Regions from separate parts of the Variovorax sp. HJSM1_2 genome, predicted to be linked through region 2. Evidence: predicted binding sites of a transcription regulator. Region 2 holds the regulator's gene; the other holds the start of a gene.
The links. The regulator NrdR, encoded in region 2, represses ribonucleotide reductase genes. The targets are predictions, from matches to a motif close to CACNANATNTNGTG.

Region 1 (9,510 bases), on a different contig from region 2:
ACGGTGGCCGCCAGCACCACGTCTGCCGTGCCAACGGCCGCCGCTCCTGGCCAGCCGGCGCTGTCGCCGGCTGCGGTGCACGCATTGCAGCGGCTGGTGGGCCATTCGGAACCCATGCAAGGCGTCAAGCGGCGCATCATCAAAGTCGCGCGCAGCATGGCACCGGTGTTGGTGCGCGGTGAATCGGGTACCGGCAAGGAACTGGTGGCCCAGGCCCTGCACGCCAACAGCCACCGCGCGGGCGGCCCATTGATCGCCGTGAACTGCGGCGCCATCCCCGAAAACCTGCTCGAAGCCGAATTCTTTGGGGCGAAAAAAGGTGCCTACACCGGCGCCCTGCAAGACCGCGAGGGCTATTTCGCCGCTGCCCAGGATGGCACGCTGTTTCTCGACGAGATTGGCGACTTGCCGCTGGCCATGCAGTCCAAGCTGCTGCGCGCCATTCAAGAGCGGCGTGTGCGGCCACTCGGCGGCACACATGAAATTGCCGTGGATGTGCGCATCGTCAGCGCCACCCACAAGGACCTGGCACAGGAGGTGAAGGCCGGCCGCTTTAGGCAGGACTTGTATTACCGGCTGAACGTGATCGAAATCGTCATCCCGCCACTGCGCGATCGCCGCGAAGACCTGCCCGCCCTGTGTGATGCCTTGTTGTACCGCATTGCCAGTGAATCAGGTCTGCCGCCGCCCACAGTGTCCGACGAATTGCTGCAGCAATTGGCACGCCATCCGCTGGTCGGCAACGTGCGCGAACTGGAGAACCTGCTGCACCGCGCCATCGCCATGAGCGAGAACGACGGCCTGCATGTGGACTTTGAACCCACGGAAAACCTGAGCCCGCTCACCCGCAGCGATGGCTCGCTGTTTCCAGAAGACGAAGCCCCGCCAGCGGCGCCGGAATGGCCACCCTCGGGCCCGGCCCCACTTTCTGCCGGCTTGCCATCTGATCTGCAAGCCTATCTGGACCAACAGGAACGCGACATCCTGGTGCAAGCGCTACGCGCCACCGGTTTCAACCGCACCGCCACGGCGGCCCGGCTGGGTTTGAGCTTGCGGCAGATTCGCTACCGTATCGAACGCCTGAATATTTCCGCCCCCTCCGAGCAGGAGCCGCAGGATGAATGAGCCGCTGTGGCACAACGGTTGGTACCGCTACGCCCACGCGCAGGCCTCGCCCAACTTCGGGCCGCGCCCCGCAGGCGCGCAGATCGACCTGCTGGTCCTGCATTCCATCAGCCTGCCGCCGGGCCAATACGGTGGTGATGAAGTGTGTGCACTCTTCTGCAACACACTCGACTGGGACGCACACCCCTATTTCCAGGGCATTCGTGGCTTGCAGGTCTCGGCGCATTTCTTTATTCGGCGCGACGGCGCCCTGTGGCAGTTTGTCAGCTGTGACGCCCGCGCCTGGCATGCCGGCGCCTCCCACTACCGGGGTCGCGACAATTGCAACGATGACTCGATTGGCATAGAGCTCGAAGGCCTGGAAGGCGACACCTTCGAAGCCGCCCAGTACGAAACCCTGGTCAGCCTGGTGACGGCCCTGGGCTTGGCCTACCCGATTCGCCACGTCGCGGGACACGAGCACATCGCGCCCGGCCGCAAGTTGGACCCAGGCCCTGGTTTTGACTGGCCTGCGCTGCGCAAAGCCACTGGCTGGTCTGCCGAGGTGTTTCCAATTTGCAGCGAAGACCAGGCAAAAAAATAATTTTTTTTGCTGTGCGCGCCCTGCGTTAGATCGCACCGGCGATCGGTTGCGTGCATGGCTTGCGCCCAATTGGCGCGGCCTGCGAAGGCATAACGGCCTGCAACCAGCATGCAGGCTTGTTTTGCTCAGAAAAACATTGCATTGATCGGTATTGCCGGGCCATCGCATAAGCCCTTTGCCGCAGTGCGGCACCGGCCGCACCACCGAGTCCACCCCCACCGCCCAAGGTACACTACGGGTAGTGGATTGAATTGAATCAACACACCATATATAGTGTTTCCTGCACAGCGAAACCACACTAAATAAGCCCCCATCCGACAGTCGCGCACCGCCAACGGATGGCCTGATTTACACCTAGAAAACCAACGAAAAGGAAACCATGCAAACTGCATTGAATTCACCCGCTGCCGTTCCCCAGAGCCATGTGGCCTCGGCCAGCGCCACCCCAGCCGCAAAAGGCTTGGCGCTTGACGCGTTGGCGCACTACCAGATCATTCGCCGCAACGGTGCCGTGGTGGCCTTCGAGCCGAACAAAATCGCTGTCGCCATGATGAAGGCTTTCCTGGCCGTGCACGGCACGCAAGGTGCAGCCTCGGCCAGCGTGCGCGAAGTGGTGGACAACCTCACGCAGGGTGTGATTCGTGCCATGGTTCGTTCGCGCCCAGGTGGCGGCACGTTCCATATCGAAGACGTGCAAGACCAGGTCGAACTCGGCCTGATGCGTGGTGGCCACCACGAAATCGCGCGCGCTTATGTGCTGTACCGCGAACGCCGCAGCCAAGAGCGCACCAAACAAACCGAAGTTGCCGCCGCTCCCGTGCCGGCACTGCACGTGATCGACGGCGGTGAGCGCGTGGCCTTGGACCTGGGCCGCCTACAGTTGCTGATCCAGCAAGCCTGCGCCGGCCTGAGCGCCAGCGTGACACCGGCCCCCATCGTGTCGGAAACCATGCGCAACCTGTACGACGGTGTGCCGATCGAAGAGGTTTACAAGGCCTCTATCCTGGCCGCCCGTACGCTGATCGAAAAAGACCCCGACTACACCTACGCCACCGCGCGCCTGCTGCTGCACACCATCATCAAGGAAGTGCTGGGCGAAGAGGTCACTCAACCCGAAATGGGCGAGCGTTACGCCGACTACTTCCCGCAATATGTGAAGAAGGGCGTGGAAAACGAGCTGCTTGACGAAAAGCTGCTGCAGTACGACCTGAAGAAGCTGGGCGCCGCCCTGAAAGCCGAGCGCGACCTGCAGTTCGACTACCTGGGCCTGCAAACCCTTTATGACCGCTACTTCCTGCACGTGCGCAAGACGCGCATCGAGCTGCCACAGGCTTTCTTCATGCGTGTGGCCATGGGCCTGGCCATCAACGAAATCGACCGCGAAAGCCGCGCCATCGAGTTCTACGAAGTGCTGTCGTCGTTCGACTTCATGTCGAGCACACCCACGCTGTTCAACGCCGGTACGCTGCGCCCGCAGTTGTCGTCGTGCTACCTGACCACCGTGCCCGACGATCTGGACGGCATCTACGAGTCGATCAAGGAAAACGCCTTGCTGTCGAAGTTTGCCGGCGGCCTGGGCAACGACTGGAGCCGTGTGCGCGCCCTGGGCTCGCACATCAAGGGCACCAACGGCGAATCCCAAGGTGTGGTGCCGTTCCTGAAGGTGGTGAACGACACGGCTGTGGCCGTGAACCAAGGCGGCAAGCGCAAGGGCGCGGTCTGCACCTACCTGGAAACCTGGCACTTGGACATCGAGGAGTTCCTGGAGCTGCGCAAGAACACCGGCGACGACCGCCGCCGTACGCACGACATGAACACCGCCAACTGGATTCCCGACCTGTTCATGCGCCGCGTGATGGAAAAGGGCCAGTGGACCCTGTTCTCGCCCAGCAACACGCCTGACCTGCACGACCTGTTTGGCGCGGCATTCGAGAAGGCCTACGTGGCCTACGAAGAAAAAGCCGCACGCGGCGAGATCAAGCCCGCCAAGACCGTGCAGGCCACCGACCTGTGGCGCAAGATGCTGACGATGCTGTTCGAAACCGGCCACCCCTGGATCACGTTCAAGGACGCCTGCAACGTGCGCTCGCCCCAGCAACACGCTGGTGTGGTGCACTCGTCCAACCTCTGCACCGAGATCACGCTCAACACCAGCGACACCGAAACCGCGGTGTGCAACCTGGGCTCGATCAACCTGCTGCGCCACCTGAAGGACGGCCACGTCGACCACGACAAGCTGAAGAAGACCGTTTCCACCGCCATGCGCATGTTGGACAACGTGATCGACATCAACTACTACGCCGTGAAGAAAGCGCGTGACTCCAACCTGCGTCACCGCCCCGTGGGCATGGGCCTGATGGCCTTCCAGGACAGCCTGTACGAACTGCGCATTCCCTACGCCAGCGAAGCCGCCGTGCAGTTCGCCGACGAGTCTATGGAAGCCATCTGCTACTACGCCTACTGGGCGTCTAGCGAACTGGCCAAGGAACGCGGCAAGTACTCCAGTTACAAGGGCTCGCTGTGGGACAAGGGCGTGCTGCCGCTGGACACCCTCAACATGCTGGCCGAAGCCCGCGGCGGCTATGTGGAAGTGGACCGTTCGTCGACGCTCGACTGGGATGCCCTGCGCCGCAAGATCGCGGCCGACGGCATGCGCAACTCCAACTGCGTGGCCATCGCGCCGACCGCCACCATCTCCAACATCATTGGTGTGGACGCGTCTATCGAACCAAGCTTCGGCAACCTGTCGGTGAAGTCGAACCTGTCGGGCGAATTCACCGTCATCAACAGCTACCTGGTGCGTGACCTGAAGCGCCTGGACCTGTGGGACGACGTGATGGTCATGGACCTGAAGCACTTCGACGGTTCGCTGCAACCCATAGACCGCGTGCCAGAAGAAATCAAGGCGCTGTACGCCACGGCTTTTGAAGTCGAAACCACCTGGTTGGTGGAAGCCGCAGCCCGTCGCCAGAAGTGGATCGACCAAGCGCAATCGCTGAACATCTACATGGCTGGCGCCTCTGGCAAGAAGCTCGACGACACCTACAAACTCGCATGGACGCGCGGCCTCAAAACCACGTACTACCTGCGTACCCGTGGTGCCACCCACGCAGAAAAATCCACGGTGACCGCTGGCCGTATGAACTCGGTGTCTTCGGGCAACGAGACCAACACCAGCAAGATGAACGCAGTCGATGTGGCCGCAGCCGCCGCACGTCAGCAAATGGCACAAGAAGCATCCGTTGATGCACCCGCCACCGACATTCGCTTCTGCGCGATTGACGACCCAGGCTGCGAAGCCTGCCAGTAAGTTCTCTCAGCATCGCGCGACACAACATGTCGCATGCCGTCACGCAGCACATGATGCCGCTCGCGCGATGCTAATGAGCAACAGTCGGACCTCATTCACCTATTAAATCGGCGGCGAAAAAATTGGAAGCTTTCCATTTCGCCTGTCCGCTTTCATAATCCGCACATTGGAAAATTTATGTTGACCTGGGACGAAGAAGTCAAGCCCTCACTGCAGCCGGTAGCCTCTGGCGGTTTAACCACCGACCGCCGGGATCAAGCCTCGCCGACAACTGCCGCATCGGTCTCTTTGCAGCACGCCAAGACCTTGGCGCAAACCGCCGGCGCCACACCTGCACGTCGCGTGAACGCAGCCGACAAACGCATCATCAATGGCCAGACCGACGTCAACCAACTGGTGCCGTTCAAGTACAAGTGGGCTTGGGAAAAATACTTGGCCACGTGTGCCAACCACTGGATGCCGCAAGAGGTCAACATGACCCGCGACATCGCGCTGTGGAAAGACCCGAATGGTTTGACCGAAGACGAGCGTCGCATCGTCAAGCGCAACCTCGGCTTCTTTGTGACCGCCGACTCGCTGGCCGCGAACAACATCGTGCTCGGCACCTACCGCCACATCACGGCGCCCGAGTGCCGCCAGTTCCTGCTGCGCCAAGCGTTTGAAGAAGCCATCCACACCCACGCCTACCAATACATCGTGGAGTCTTTGGGCCTGGACGAAAGCGAGATCTTCAACGCGTACAACGAAGTCCCGTCTATCCGCAACAAAGACCAGTTCCTGATCCCGTTCATCGACGCCATCAGCGATCCGAACTTCCACACCGGCACACACGAAACCGACCAGACGCTGTTGAAGTCGCTGATCGTCTTCGCCTGCCTGATGGAAGGCCTGTTCTTCTACGTCGGCTTCACGCAAATTCTGGCGCTGGGCCGCCAGAACAAGATGACCGGCGCCGCCGAGCAATACCAATACATCCTGCGCGACGAATCGATGCACTGCAATTTCGGCATCGACCTGATCAACCAGTTGAAGCTCGAAAACCCACACCTGTGGACCGCAGAGTTCAAGGAAGAGATCAAGGGCCTGTTCCTGCACGCGGTGGAACTGGAATACCAGTACGCCGAAGACACCATGCCACGTGGCGTGCTGGGCATGAACGCGTCCATGTTCAAGGGCTACTTGCGCTACATCGCGAACCGTCGCGCCACGCAGATCGGCCTGGAAACCCTGTTCCCGAATGAAGAGAATCCGTTCCCTTGGATGAGCGAGATGATCGACCTGAAGAAAGAGCGCAACTTTTTCGAAACCCGCGTCATTGAGTACCAATCGGGCGGCGCGCTCTCGTGGGATTAAGTCCCCGCTACATCTGATGGATTTTCATAATCAACCTTCAGCCGCACACGGCGTAGAACGTGGCATTGAAGGTTTAACCGAGTTCATGGCGCTGGGCATTGGCCCAACGCCATGCATCGCTTGGCGCCGACCAACTGGCGCGAAGTGCTCTTTGTAAATCGATCAAGGAGAGAAAAATGGCAACTGCAAAAAAACCGGCCGCAAAGAAAGCCGCACCAAAGACCGCTGCTAAGAAAGCAGCACCAGCGAAGAAGGCTGTTGTAGCCAAGAAGGCTGCTCCCGCCAAGAAGGCAGCACCAGCGAAGAAAGCTGTTGTAGCCAAGAAGGCTGCACCTGCCAAGAAGGCCGCACCAGCGAAGAAGGCCGTTGTAGCCAAGAAGGCTGCTCCCGCCAAGAAGGCAGCACCAGCAAAGAAAGCTGTTGTAGCCAAGAAGGCTGCGCCTGCCAAGAAGGCCGTTGTAGCCAAGAAGGCCGCTCCCGCCAAGAAGGCAGCACCAGCGAAGAAAGCCGTTGTAGCCAAGAAGGCCGCTCCTGCGAAGAAGGCCGCCGCTCCTGCCAAGAAAGCCGCTCCAGCGAAGAAAGCTGTTGTCGCCAAAAAGGCCGCCCCTGCGAAGAAGGCCGCTGCAGTGAAGAAGGCTCCTGCTGCGAAAAAGGCAGCTCCTGCCGCCAAGAAGGCAGCGCCTGCCAAGAAAGCAGCCAAACCAGCCCCTGCGACCTCGGCCGCACAGACCACGCTGAACCCACAGGCAGCCTGGCCTTTCCCTACCGCAAGCAAGCCTTAATACAGGGCTTACGCTTGTTTTCAAACCCGGCCTTGCGCCGGGTTTTTCATTTTTGGGCACCGGCTTTGCACCGGTGTTTCCGTTGAAGAGGCGTCTGTTACCTTACAGGCCCAGCGCCGCGCGGTCCACGGTGTAGTTTTGCGGGCCACGTTGAGCGATCTTCAAGGACCCCAGTTGGTTGCCCAAAGCCGCACAACGCGCCAGTGACCAGCCTTGTTCCAGGCCGAACAGCAACGCGCCACGGTATGCGTCACCACAACCCGTCGGATCCACCACTTCAGCCGCCTTCACGGGCGGTACCAGGGTCTTCTCACCGCCCACCCACACCTCGGAGCCTTCGCCACCCAAGGTGATGACCAGGCCTTCAACGCGCTTGGACAGCTCGGCTTCGCTCAAGCCCGTACGTTCGCACAACATCTTGCCTTCGTAGTCATTCACCGTGATCCACGAAGCCAGTTCCACAAAACGCAGCAGCTCGGTGCCATTGAACATCGGCAGGCCTTGACCCGGATCGAAGATGAACGGAATCGCGGCGTCCTTGAATTGCTCCGCGTGCTGCAGCATCGCGTCCCGGCCGTCGGGCGCGATGATGCCAATCTTCACATCGGCGCGCGCGGTGATCTTGGTCTGGTGCGCTTCAGACATGGCTCCCGGATGGAAGGCCGTGATCTGGTTGTTCGACATATCGGTCATGATCATGGCCTGCGCGGTGTAGGTGTCGCCAATCTCACGCACGTATTCGGTGCTGATGCCCAAGGTCTTCAGGCGCTGCAGGTAGTCGCCGCCGTCTTGACCCAACGCCGCCATGGGCAGCGCCGTGCCACCGAGTTGCAGCAGGCTGTAGGCGATGTTGCCGGCACAGCCACCGTAGTCACGGCGCAGCGTGGGCACCAGAAAGGAGACGTTCAGGTTGTGCAGTTGGTCGGGCAGGATCTGATCCGAAAAACGCCCTTGGAAGGTCATGATGGTATCGAAGGCCAGAGAGCCGCAAATGATGGCTGCCATAGTGTTTTGTCTTTAAGAAAATAAGAAAAGAAATCAAGGATAGAAAGCCAGCAGCCGGTAGCCAACGATGCGCGTCGCCGCCTCACCATCTGGCACGGCGAGCTCCACCGCCGCGACCAACTCACCATTCGCCGCAATGGCTTCGGCCCGCACACCCAATTCGTGCGGCGGTATCACGCGGCGAATCACCGCTTGCTCCTGTGAGTCAGTCAGTGCCAGCTCAATCGACGGCACGGCCAACGGATAAGGGCTGCGGTTTTTCAACACGACATTCAAGCGATACGCCCCGCGTCGCAAAGATGTGAACGCCGAACTGTCGATGGCAATCGCATCGATGCGACGCAGCGCAGACACGCTGCAACCCAAGGACTCACACACCGACACCAACAAAGCACGGCTCTGCGGCCAATGCGCCGCCACGACTTCGCGTTGAAAAACCAACCACTGCAAGCCCAGCACCAGCAGCAACACGCTGGCCAGGCCCATCAAACCGTACCGCATGGCCGGTTTGCGCCAAATGCTGCTCCGCACGTCGGCACCACGCAAAAATGCGTAATCACCTGCCGACGGAGCCGATGCGGAAGATACAGATGCCGCGGACGGCTTGGCCGGGACAAGCGGCTCGGCCTGGTCATCTACGGCGGTTGAAACCAGCGGAGCGACGAACACGGCGTCTTCACCCATGGATGGCATGTCCGGCACACTGGGCTCTACCGCATCAGCTGCGGCGTCACCCATTTCGTCGATAGCCGACTCTGGCGCCTTCGGCCAAGACTCCCCCACGACAGGGTCCAGAGACCCGCTGCGAGCGGCGAGCTCAGCCGCTGCATCTTCGCTCGTCGAGTCGCCCGTCAACACATCACCATCCACGGCGCCAAGCGGCCCGGAATGTTCGGCATTCAACTCGTCAACAGCGGACTCTTCTTCCAACGCCTGCAACTCGCGATCGAACTCTGCCTCCAAGGCCGCCTGGGTGTTGGACAAAGAGGGCTGGACCGCCAGAGTATTCGCCGAATCACTCATATCGCCATAGCGGTCGCGATCATCGCCCGGCCCCTCGTCGTACTCGGGCAAAACATGCGCGGACTCTGTGACCATAGAAGAATGCTGCGCCGAATCGGGAAACTCTAGATGCAGAACCGGCTCAGGCTCTTCCGCGTCCCTCCAGGGCTGAGGTTCAGGCTGTCCAGCGTCAGCATTCGCCACGGGCAGCGGCGTAGCTGCAGCCGGCAGCAGCGCCTCATTGGGCTGCTGATGCAAATCCACCGAGGCATCAAAAACCTCGTTACAGTGGCCACAACGCACCCAACCCTCGGAGATGCGCAACTGGTCGGGAACGACCTTGAACAGCG
Region 2 (9,510 bases):
CCGGTATCAATGGCGCTGCCAGTACGATTCGGTTTGTTGTCAAAACTGTTGTTCCATGCTCCGCCCTTGCTGACCGGCCACCAGGGTTCAGATGCGGTGGAGGAGCCCTCTACAGCGGTACTCCAGTTCGATATGGCGTAAGTGCCGTCCTCTCTCCTGCACAAGCCGAGCGGGCAGTTCTCGGTGAAGTCCGAAACGATTGGCGGGCGCGAGCGGTTGCGGGTGCAAGAGGCCCCGGTCAATATGCTGGGGGTGATCTGCATGAGGTCGCGTTCGGCGTCCCGTAGCGCAGATTCGGCGGCTTGATATGCAACTTCTTGGTCAAGTTGATTCCGCGCTATGCCTTCGCCAAACATGGATTGGCGTGCTGCCCAGATGGTCAGTCCCGTGATGGCCAGTAAAAACAATAGAACGACGATGAGCGCCACTCCCTTCTGCTGATCAGATGACACAGCAACGGGACGGCGGAGCTGGATGCTTTGGGGCATGGTGAGCCCTAATAGGATTGGTTGATGTTGTTCTGCACCGCAAAGACCTGTACGAATCGTTTGCGTAAAGATGTGTCGTTTGCGCTTTGCGTTTGTTCCTGGTCTTTGCAGTCGATGTATTTGCGCAAAGCAGAGCTTTTATCTGCAATCTTCGGAGCCGCGCCGACACTTTTGGTCATCAGACAAACACGTACTGCGACAACTCTGCCCCACGGGCTAATTGAGATTCCGTTGACGTTGAGCGCTTGCAGGCTCTGGATCTCTGTAGCGGTGTAGAAACGGTCGGGGGCTCGAGTGAGTGCGCTGTTGTAGATCCCATAAGTCAATTGCATGTCCTCAACACCTAGCAACAGGGGTTGGTAGCCATTCGTGTTGCCATTTCCTGAACACTGAAGACTCTTGGTCTGGACATCTTGCCCTTCAACCTCGGCGGAGGTGGAGTCGATTGCATATCGGTTTGACACGAATAGCGGAAGTTGTGGCGGAAGATTGGCATTGACGGCGGTGGCAGGTGTTCCATCGTTGAGTTTGCGAATGGCATTGCTGGCGTCATTGCCGGCATCTGCTCCGTTGCAGTCTCGCCGCGTGCCCACCACGGCGCTGTCCATGGTGTCACTCGAGAAGTAGTTAATCACAAGAGAGTCGGGTGCTGTGGAAGAGGTGGTGCCACAGGTACCCGTCGCGACATTGAATTTGGCGCCATCGCAACCAAAAATGCCGGTGATATAGGCGTTGTCTCCGCTGCTGGGGGAAATCCAATCTGTGTTTCTAACAGGAATGCCTTGACCCGGTGGATATCCATCAATGCGCCGCATTTTGGGAAAGTTTGCCGAAATAGGGGGAGCTACGGTGGGGTAAAAGCCAGCATTCGCAATATCTCGTCCCAGGAATTCGAGCGCATACACCCCGGTTTCCTGGTTGGCACTGTTTCGTTCCACCGCACGTTGAGTATCTCGAGTGCCCAGGTAAACGTAAGCTGCGGCCGTGACCAAAAAGAGGGTGATCACCATGGTGACCAATAACTCCACCATCGTGACGCCACGCTGATGTACACGGTTGGGGCGCATGTGCTTCATGGTACGAAGGAGAAGCGGGCGCAGCGCACACCTGCCGGAGCAGACGCGGTGGCGGGGCAGCAGGTTTGCCTAGCTAGGCCGGTTTGCTGACTCGTGCATGTAGTAACCGCGACCAGATTGACTGCGGTGCCATCATTGATGCGGCGTTGAGAATCGGTGTTTTCTTTGTCAAACCACATCAATGTGACGGTGATGCCATCGCTGCGATTGCCTTCTACCAGGGCCGCACCTTGCGGCAGTGCATTACGCACGCGTAGGCGCCAGGCCCCCATGTCATAGGCTGCACGCTGCTGCGGTGTGCAACTGGTGACGGACGAGTCGGTTTCGCAGTTCGGGGTGATGGTCAGTGAAGCATCGGTCGCGGCCTGTTGGGTGGCCCAATCGCTGTTGAGGATGTAGGCTGAGGTGCTGTCTGCGCCCGTGATGTAGTTGCGACCAGCTTGGCTGGGATTCATGCGAACACGGTCCGAAAAATCGGCGAACAGCGAGGCGTTTGAGGAGCGGGACCAAGAGTTGATCTTGTACTTGGTGGTCGCTAATTGCAGGCCGGCGATCCCAAGCAGGCCGATCGACAATACGACGATAGCGACCAGAATCTCGATCAAGGTGAAACCTCGGGCAAGTTTTCGTGCGGGGGCTTTTCGCATGGTGACTTTCAATTCGAGTCGCTGCCGCAAGTGGACGCGTCGGATATGGTTCGAGTTCGCCCCATTTTGTTGAGGCAAATATTGAAACCGTACTTTTGTGTCCAGGGATGGTTAACCGATTGATAAACAAGGTCGAACTCCTCGGCACTTCCCAAACCGTTCAACCCTCGGTTGTTGAACTGGATCTTGCGGGTGTTCGATAGGGCATTCAAGTAGTACTCACCGGCCACGGGCTGGCGAACAAACAGTAAGTTTTCCGGCTTATCCGCATCAGGATTGTTGCTAGCACTTGAACAAGATGGGTTTAGGAAAGCGATCCACCCCACCTGCCAGTCTTGGCCGGTCGTTGCGCATCGAGGGCCGCTGCTGCCGGTACCAGTATCGTTGACTGTGGTGCTTAAGCACATGGTGACGCAGGTGTTCCTGCTGACCGCTTCATTACGAGCACGCAACACGCTGCCGGTGAACTCATTTCCAATGGAAGACATCTTGTTGCGCGCCACAAAATCGCGCAATGAAGGCGCCGCCAGCGCAGCCAGAATGCCGGCGATGGCAACCGTGACCAATACTTCCAGCAAGGTAAAGCCGGAATGTCGGTTGCGGCAAAGCCGGCTGGCAGGCGTGGTGGGGCGAATCATGCCCTTATTCTGCATTTGCGCAGCAGCAAACTGTGGCCGCTGATCTGGTTGGGAAGACCGCTTGGCCAGTCGCGGCGGCGACGGCATCCTCTACCGGGGTTGGCCTGCGGTGCTCTGATGCAAACCTTTGCCGGCTAGATATCCTGAATCAACCGGCTGAATTCATCCACGTCTTCAAAACTGCGGTAAACCGACGCAAAACGCACGTAGGCCACTTTGTCGAGTTTTTTCAGCTCGCGCATCACCAACTCACCCAGTTTGGCGGTGGTGATTTCCTTGGCACCGCTGACCAGCAGCTTGCGCTCGATGCGTTCCAGGGCTGCATCCACCTGCTCAACAGCGACCGGGCGCTTGCGCAAGGCCAGCCGCATGGACGCCTGGAGCTTGCTGGCGTCAAAGTCCATGCGGCTGCCGTTTTTCTTGACCACGCTGGGCATGGCCACTTCTGCGCGCTCGTAGGTGGTGAAACGCTGCTCACACGAGCCGCAGCGGCGCCGGCGTCGAATCAGGTCGCCGTCTTCGGACTCCCGGGTTTCGACAACCTGCGTCTCTGCGTGGCCACAGAAGGGGCACTTCATGGCTTCTGGGCTCGGCGGGTCAAGAGTGCGACGCGCAAATCAGCGGTAGACCGGGAAGCGGGCGGTCAAGGCGTTGACCTTGGCACGCACGGCGGCGATGTTGGCTTCGTCGCGTGGGTTGTCCAGCACGTCGGCGATCAGGTTGGCCGTCAAACGCGCTTCTTCGTCCTTGAAGCCACGGGTGGTCATGGCTGGGGTGCCCACGCGCACGCCGCTGGTGACCATTGGTTTTTCCGGGTCGTTCGGGATGGCGTTCTTGTTGATCGTCATATGGGCTTGGCCCAGCACGGCTTCGGCTTCCTTGCCGGTGATGCCCTTTGCGCGCAGGTCGACCAGCATGACGTGGCTTTCGGTGCGGCCGCTCACGATGCGCAGGCCACGCTGGGTCAGCGTGTCGGCGATGATCTGGGCGTTCTTCAGCACTTGCTGCTGGTACAGCTTGAACTCAGGCTGCAGCGCTTCCTTGAAGGCCACGGCCTTGGCGGCGATGACGTGCATCAGTGGGCCGCCTTGCAGGCCGGGGAAAATGGCGCTGTTGATGGCTTTTTCGTGTTGCGACTTCATCAAGATGATGCCGCCACGTGGGCCGCGCAGGCTCTTGTGGGTGGTGGAGGTGACCACGTCAGCGTATGGCACCGGGTTGGGGTAGAGGCCAGCGGCGATCAGGCCGGCGTAGTGGGCCATGTCGACCATGAAGATGGCGCCGATTTCTTTGGCGACCTTGGCAAAACGTTCGAAGTCAATGCCCAGAGAGTAGGCGCTGGCACCGGCCACGATCAACTTCGGCTTGTGTTCGCGTGCCTTGGCTTCCATGGCGTCGTAGTCGATCTCTTCCTTGGCGTTGAGGCCGTAGGACACGACGTTGAACCACTTGCCGCTCATGTTCAAAGGCATGCCGTGCGTCAGGTGACCGCCTTCGGCCAGGCTCATGCCCATGATGGTGTCGCCTGGCTTCAGGAAGGCCAGAAAGACAGCTTCGTTGGCCGACGCGCCGCAATGGGGCTGCACGTTGGCGGCGTCAGCGCCAAAAATGACCTTCACGCGGTCGATGGCCAGTTGTTCGGCCACATCGACGTACTCGCAGCCGCCGTAATAACGCTTGCCTGGGTAGCCCTCGGCGTACTTATTGGTGAGTTGCGAGCCTTGCGCGGCCATGACGGCGGGCGAGGCGTAGTTTTCGCTGGCGATCAGTTCGATGTGATGTTCTTGGCGCGCATGCTCTTGCTGGATGGCGCGAAAGATTTCGGGATCGGTTTGCTCGATCAGGATATTGCGGTCGTACATGGCAGTCCTTGCAGAAATTGCATACGGGTGATTACTTGTCCGAGACAAGTGCTGCCCAGGCGAACGGCTGAACACCCAAGCCTAAGCCTAAGCCTTGGTGGCACGCTTCCCAGTGGTTGCCCGGAGACAGCAGCGTGAAAATGAAGCTGCTACGGTGGTCCACGTCAACATGGGCACTTTGCAGCGCCATGCCTATCGCCAGTTGCGTACCGCCCTAGTGTAGCCGAGGCCTGTATAGCCGAGGAAAGCAAGTGTTGATCGCTGGGGGAGAGCGCAATGAAAATGCCGCTCCAAAGAGCGGCATGGTCAAGCGGGGCACAACCAGTGCAGAGCTTGCAGTTCAGTACAGACCGGCAACCTTTTCTTCGCTGGCCTCAGCCTGCGGCTTGATCGGGGTCATCACCGGTATGGTACGTGGCACCACAAACGGCGTGGCGCGGCCACCCACGACTTGCAGCAGGCGTTGGTGTTCTGCCAAAACCTTGTTGGCATAACCACCGTCGTCCGTCAGGTTGGCTGCACCCACGTAGTAGCGAAGACCGCCTTCGACGGAGCCGGCGCGGGCAATGCACTCCTGCAGCACCTTGACGCCTACCCGCAGGTTGGTCAGGGGGTCAAAGGCAGCAAACTGGCCACCGAAGTTTTCGTATTTGTCGGTGTGCACCTTGGTCATGACCTGCATCAGGCCTTGCGCACCCACGGGGCTCTGCGCGAACGGGTTAAAGCCCGATTCAATGGCCATCACCGCCAGGATCAAGGTCGGGTCGAGTTTCACGGAGCGGCCGATTTCATAAGCTTCGGACACCAGGGCACTCACGGGCTCAGGGGCCACGCGGTACTTTTTGCTGAGCCAGTAGGCTACAGCCGCCTGCTGTTTGGGCAGGTCCTTGGGATTCGACGCCGTGGCGCGGTCGACGGCATCGTTTTCGACTTGCACGCCTTGCATGCCCATCACTTCGATGCGACGCTCTTGCAGCCAGCTCATCAGCTGTGCTTCGCCAACTTCACGCAGATCAGGGCGCGCCGTCACGGTGATGGCAGCAAACGCCACCACCAAGCCGAGTAGGGCGAATCCATTGTGGGTAATTTCAAAAAAGCCTTGGAGGATGTCGGACGCAAAGGTCCGGACTCCCTGGCTCAACTTCTGCAATGCAGTCATAACACTCCTCATCTCGCGTGGGCGAATGACGACGGGGACGGAATTCTTCAGTCTGGTCGTCTTGGCCACGCCGATTGGTTTGGGGCGCCCTCAGAAATCGTGCTGTGCCTTCGTTCTGGGCAGCGATTTGAATTGGCCGGGGTTGGCCAGAGGCGTCGATCTTCACTGGCTTTCCAGGAACGGGCGGATTCTATGGGGTGTTTAAATACACGGTCAAGAATATGGATTATTATTTTTATGTTTAAAAAAGAATTAAGAGGTGTTTTTTCCGTGAAAAAACACGCTCTTTGGTGTAGCCCGATGGGCTTGCCGATTTAAATGGTGCACAGGATGCGCATGTGTACGTGCGTGTTGCCGCTAGCAAAAATGCAGCAAACGGTATGGGGCTGAGGACTACTGGATATTTCTACAGATATTTTTATTGCAAATGTAACTTTACGTACATTTGCCGCTGCGTCCATGTGCCTGCCCCATCCATTGGGATGGTTTGTTTGGCGAAAAATTTGCGATCATTCGGCGGTGAAGCCATGCATCTGCCTTGTCAATCCAAGCGTGCCAATGACGGCATTGGCAACGATTGAAAAGTACATTTGAATTCACCCGGTGTATTGATTAGAGTGAAGACGTCTGCAGCAGCAGGCATCAACCGGTAGGAGCCAGTTGTCATCTGACACTCAGCGACGATGACGCGAAGCAGCCCCGGTCTCCTATGGAGGCAATCTATTGCCTCCGCCGCAACGAGGGACATCACTCTCCCTGTTGCGAACCCAGGTGACACGGACATTAGTTCAGTCGCCAAGCCCGGACGGCAGGTGTTACACCAGCCGGCCGGGCTTTTACATTTTCGGGTCGTTGTTTGACGCGCCAAAGTGGCTATTTCCTAACGAAACGCCATGGCTTGCGGACGTGTGCTTTATGCTTGTCCACAGCATAAAAACAATCGACTCTATGAAACTCGTAAACGCTCAAAACCGCCCGTGGCTGCGTCGCCTTTTATGGGCTTTATTGGCCTTCGTCGTGCTGCTGGTGGTGGGTTGGCTGGCGGTGCCACCGATTCTGAAGAGCCAGGCGCAGCGTATTGGCAGCGAGCAACTCGGGCGCGCGCTGAGCATAGGCAGCGTCGACTTCAAGCCGTGGTCGCTGGAGTTGGCCCTGGGTGACATTGCGATTGCGGGGGCCGTCGCTGGTGCGCCGCCCCAGGTCGAAATCAAACGCCTCTATATAGATGCATCCTTGCAATCACTGGTGCGCCTGGCGCCGGTGGTGCGCGCGGTGGCGGTGGACGAGCCGAAAATTCGGGTCACGCGCCTTGCCGATGGCGGGTATGACTTTGACGATGTGCTGGCGCGCTTGACGGCACCGTCCGACAAACCCTCTGGCAAACCGCTGCAGTTTGCGGTCTACAACGTCGAAGTCAAAGGCGGTAGCTTGGACTTTGATGACCAACCCGTGGGCAAGGCGCACACGGTGCGCGACTTGCAGTTGGGCTTGCCATTCTTGAGCAACTTTGACTCCCGGCTGGAGGTGAAGGTCTTGCCGCATCTGTCGCTGCTGTTCAACGGCAGCAAGTTCGAGACAACGGCTGAATCCACGCCATTTGCCGACTCGCGCAAGACCGATGCAAAGCTGCAATTGAGCAACTTTGATTTGGCGCCTTATCTGGGTTATCTACCGAAAGACCTGCCGCTGAAGCTACAGGCAGGTGTGGTGCAGGCCAAGCTGCAGCTGCATTTTGAGCAACTGCCTGCGGCTAGTCTGAAGCTGACCGGTGAGCTGGAGGCGCAGAACTTCAAGGTCAACGACATACAAGGGCGACAGGCGCTTGCTTTTGACGGTGTGAAAGTGGTGCTCGACGAGGTCCGCCCGCTGGAGAAGCTGGTGAAGCTGGCGTCGATTGAAGTCACAGCGCCCGAGTTGGAGCTGGTGCGTGATGCCAAAGGTGAGATCAATCTGCTGGAGGGCTCGAGCTCCCCGGACGCAGCGCACTCTGGCCAGTCAGCCAAAAAAGCCCAGAAGACTCCTGAAAAAGGAGCTGCCTCCGCAGCATCCAAGGCCGCCAGTGCCGCAAAAGATGCCAATCCTCAGCTCTCTCCTGCGCCTGGTGAAGCCACCGCAGAATGGCGTGTTGCCTTGGCCAAAGCCAGTGTCAAAGACGGCCAGATGCGCTGGGAAGACCATAGCGCCAGCCTGCGTGGTGGTGTGGTTAAACACTTGGCACACGATGTGGCGCTGGATGTATCTGCCGTGACCTGGCCGGTCGCCAACCCGGTGGCCTTCAGCGGGACGGCTTCGGTCGAAGCGGTGGGCGAGCGCCCAAGTCAGGGCCAGACAGCGGCGCCTGCCGCGCGAAGACTTGCGGGTGTGCCCGCGCCAGTGGCCAAGGGGCCGATCACGTTCGAAGGCACGGCCACCGACAAAATGGCCAAAGTCAACGTCAAGCTCAGCGCTTTGCCTCTGGCGCTAGGCGCGCGTTATGTGGATGTATTCGTCGTGCCTGCGGTTTCAGGGCAACTCAGCGCTGACCTGGATGTGGCCTGGGATGCGCCCAGCCGGCTGCAGATCCATGCGCGTCAGATGCAGTTGGACCAACTGAGCCTGGTCGACACTTCTGCGGCTTCCGGTAAAGGGACGCGCACGGCGGGCAAGAAGGGGGCGTTGGCGAATGAATTGGCGAGTGTGCAGACTTTGCTGATCACCAACGCCTCGATTGGCGTCGACACCCACAAGGTGAGCATTGAACGGGTGGCCGTGAACACGCCGCGTGCACGTGTCGAGCGTGCGGCCGACCAAACCTGGATGTTCGAGCACTGGATGCGCGCGACCCAGGGCAGCTTCAAAGACAACGCACCCATGGCCGCCGCCGTGGTGGAGGCGGTGACGGAGGTGGCGGAATCCGGGGCCGCACGCTGGGCTGTGAATGTGGACAGCCTTCTGGTGGAAGGCGGGGCAGTGGCTTTTGTCGACAATGGGGCCAGCCAGCCGGTGCAGGTCGACCTGTCGGAAATCAAGGCCGATGCCAAAAGCTTTGTTCTGGGCGGCAAAAAACCATCGCCGGTGACGCTGTCGCTGAAAGTGCGTGCTGGCAATACCGAGCCGGGCCGGTTGCTGTTTCAAGGTGCGGCGGGAACCGAACCCTTGAGCGTCAAAGGGCAGGTCGACATGGCGCACCTGCCGTTGCAGGTGGCTGACCCGTATGTCGCGCACCTGATGAATGTTCGCTTCGTGCGTGCTGACACCAGTTTCAAGGGCCAGGTCGATGTCTCGATGGCGCGGGACGGGCTCGCGGCCAAAGTCGGCGGCAACCTGACGGTGGAAGACTTCCGCGCCAACGGTACAACGCAGGTGACCACGCCTGCGGCCCCCAGCGCGGCCGCCGCCGAGTCGCCCCAATTGGCCGCCGCCGTGGCTTCCAGCAACGCCCGCCGCGGGCGTGAACTGCTGAGCTGGAAGGTCTTGAATCTACGCGGCGTCGACGTGGCCTTGAGCCCCGGCAAGGCGCCGGTGGCGGTTGTCAAGGAAACCGCGCTGGACGATTTTTATGCACGCATCATCCTGAACGAAAACGGCCGTTTGAACTTGCAGGATCTGGTGAAATCATCCGAGGCCGATGCCGCAGCCACCTCGGCTGCGCCAGCCACAG

Region 1: ACFQ95_RS16065 (ribonucleoside-diphosphate reductase subunit alpha) is a predicted target of NrdR. The motif match lies at 1,971-1,984, and genes of this name have one in related genera.

Annotation. Positions count from the first base shown of each region.
Region 1 is NZ_JBMOXA010000013.1:99,383-108,892, reverse strand. It holds gene ACFQ95_RS16075 (sigma-54-dependent transcriptional regulator) at 1-1,125, shown strand, start outside; gene ampD (1,6-anhydro-N-acetylmuramyl-L-alanine amidase AmpD) at 1,118-1,708, shown strand; gene ACFQ95_RS16065 (ribonucleoside-diphosphate reductase subunit alpha) at 2,088-5,018, shown strand; gene ACFQ95_RS16060 (ribonucleotide-diphosphate reductase subunit beta) at 5,196-6,371, shown strand; gene ACFQ95_RS16055 (histone) at 6,548-7,153, shown strand; gene ACFQ95_RS16050 (carbohydrate kinase family protein) at 7,256-8,158, opposite strand; gene ACFQ95_RS16045 (zinc-ribbon and DUF3426 domain-containing protein) at 8,192-9,510, opposite strand, start outside.
Region 2 is NZ_JBMOXA010000002.1:21,219-30,728, forward strand. It holds gene ACFQ95_RS02625 (pilus assembly PilX family protein) at 1-488, opposite strand, end outside; gene ACFQ95_RS02630 (PilW family protein) at 497-1,564, opposite strand; gene pilV (type IV pilus modification protein PilV) at 1,561-2,211, opposite strand; gene ACFQ95_RS02640 (GspH/FimT family pseudopilin) at 2,220-2,849, opposite strand; gene nrdR (transcriptional regulator NrdR) at 2,984-3,427, opposite strand; gene glyA (serine hydroxymethyltransferase) at 3,467-4,711, opposite strand; ZMP/ZTP riboswitch at 4,758-4,927, opposite strand; gene ACFQ95_RS02655 (lytic transglycosylase domain-containing protein) at 5,052-5,870, opposite strand; gene ACFQ95_RS02660 (DUF748 domain-containing protein) at 6,819-9,510, shown strand, end outside.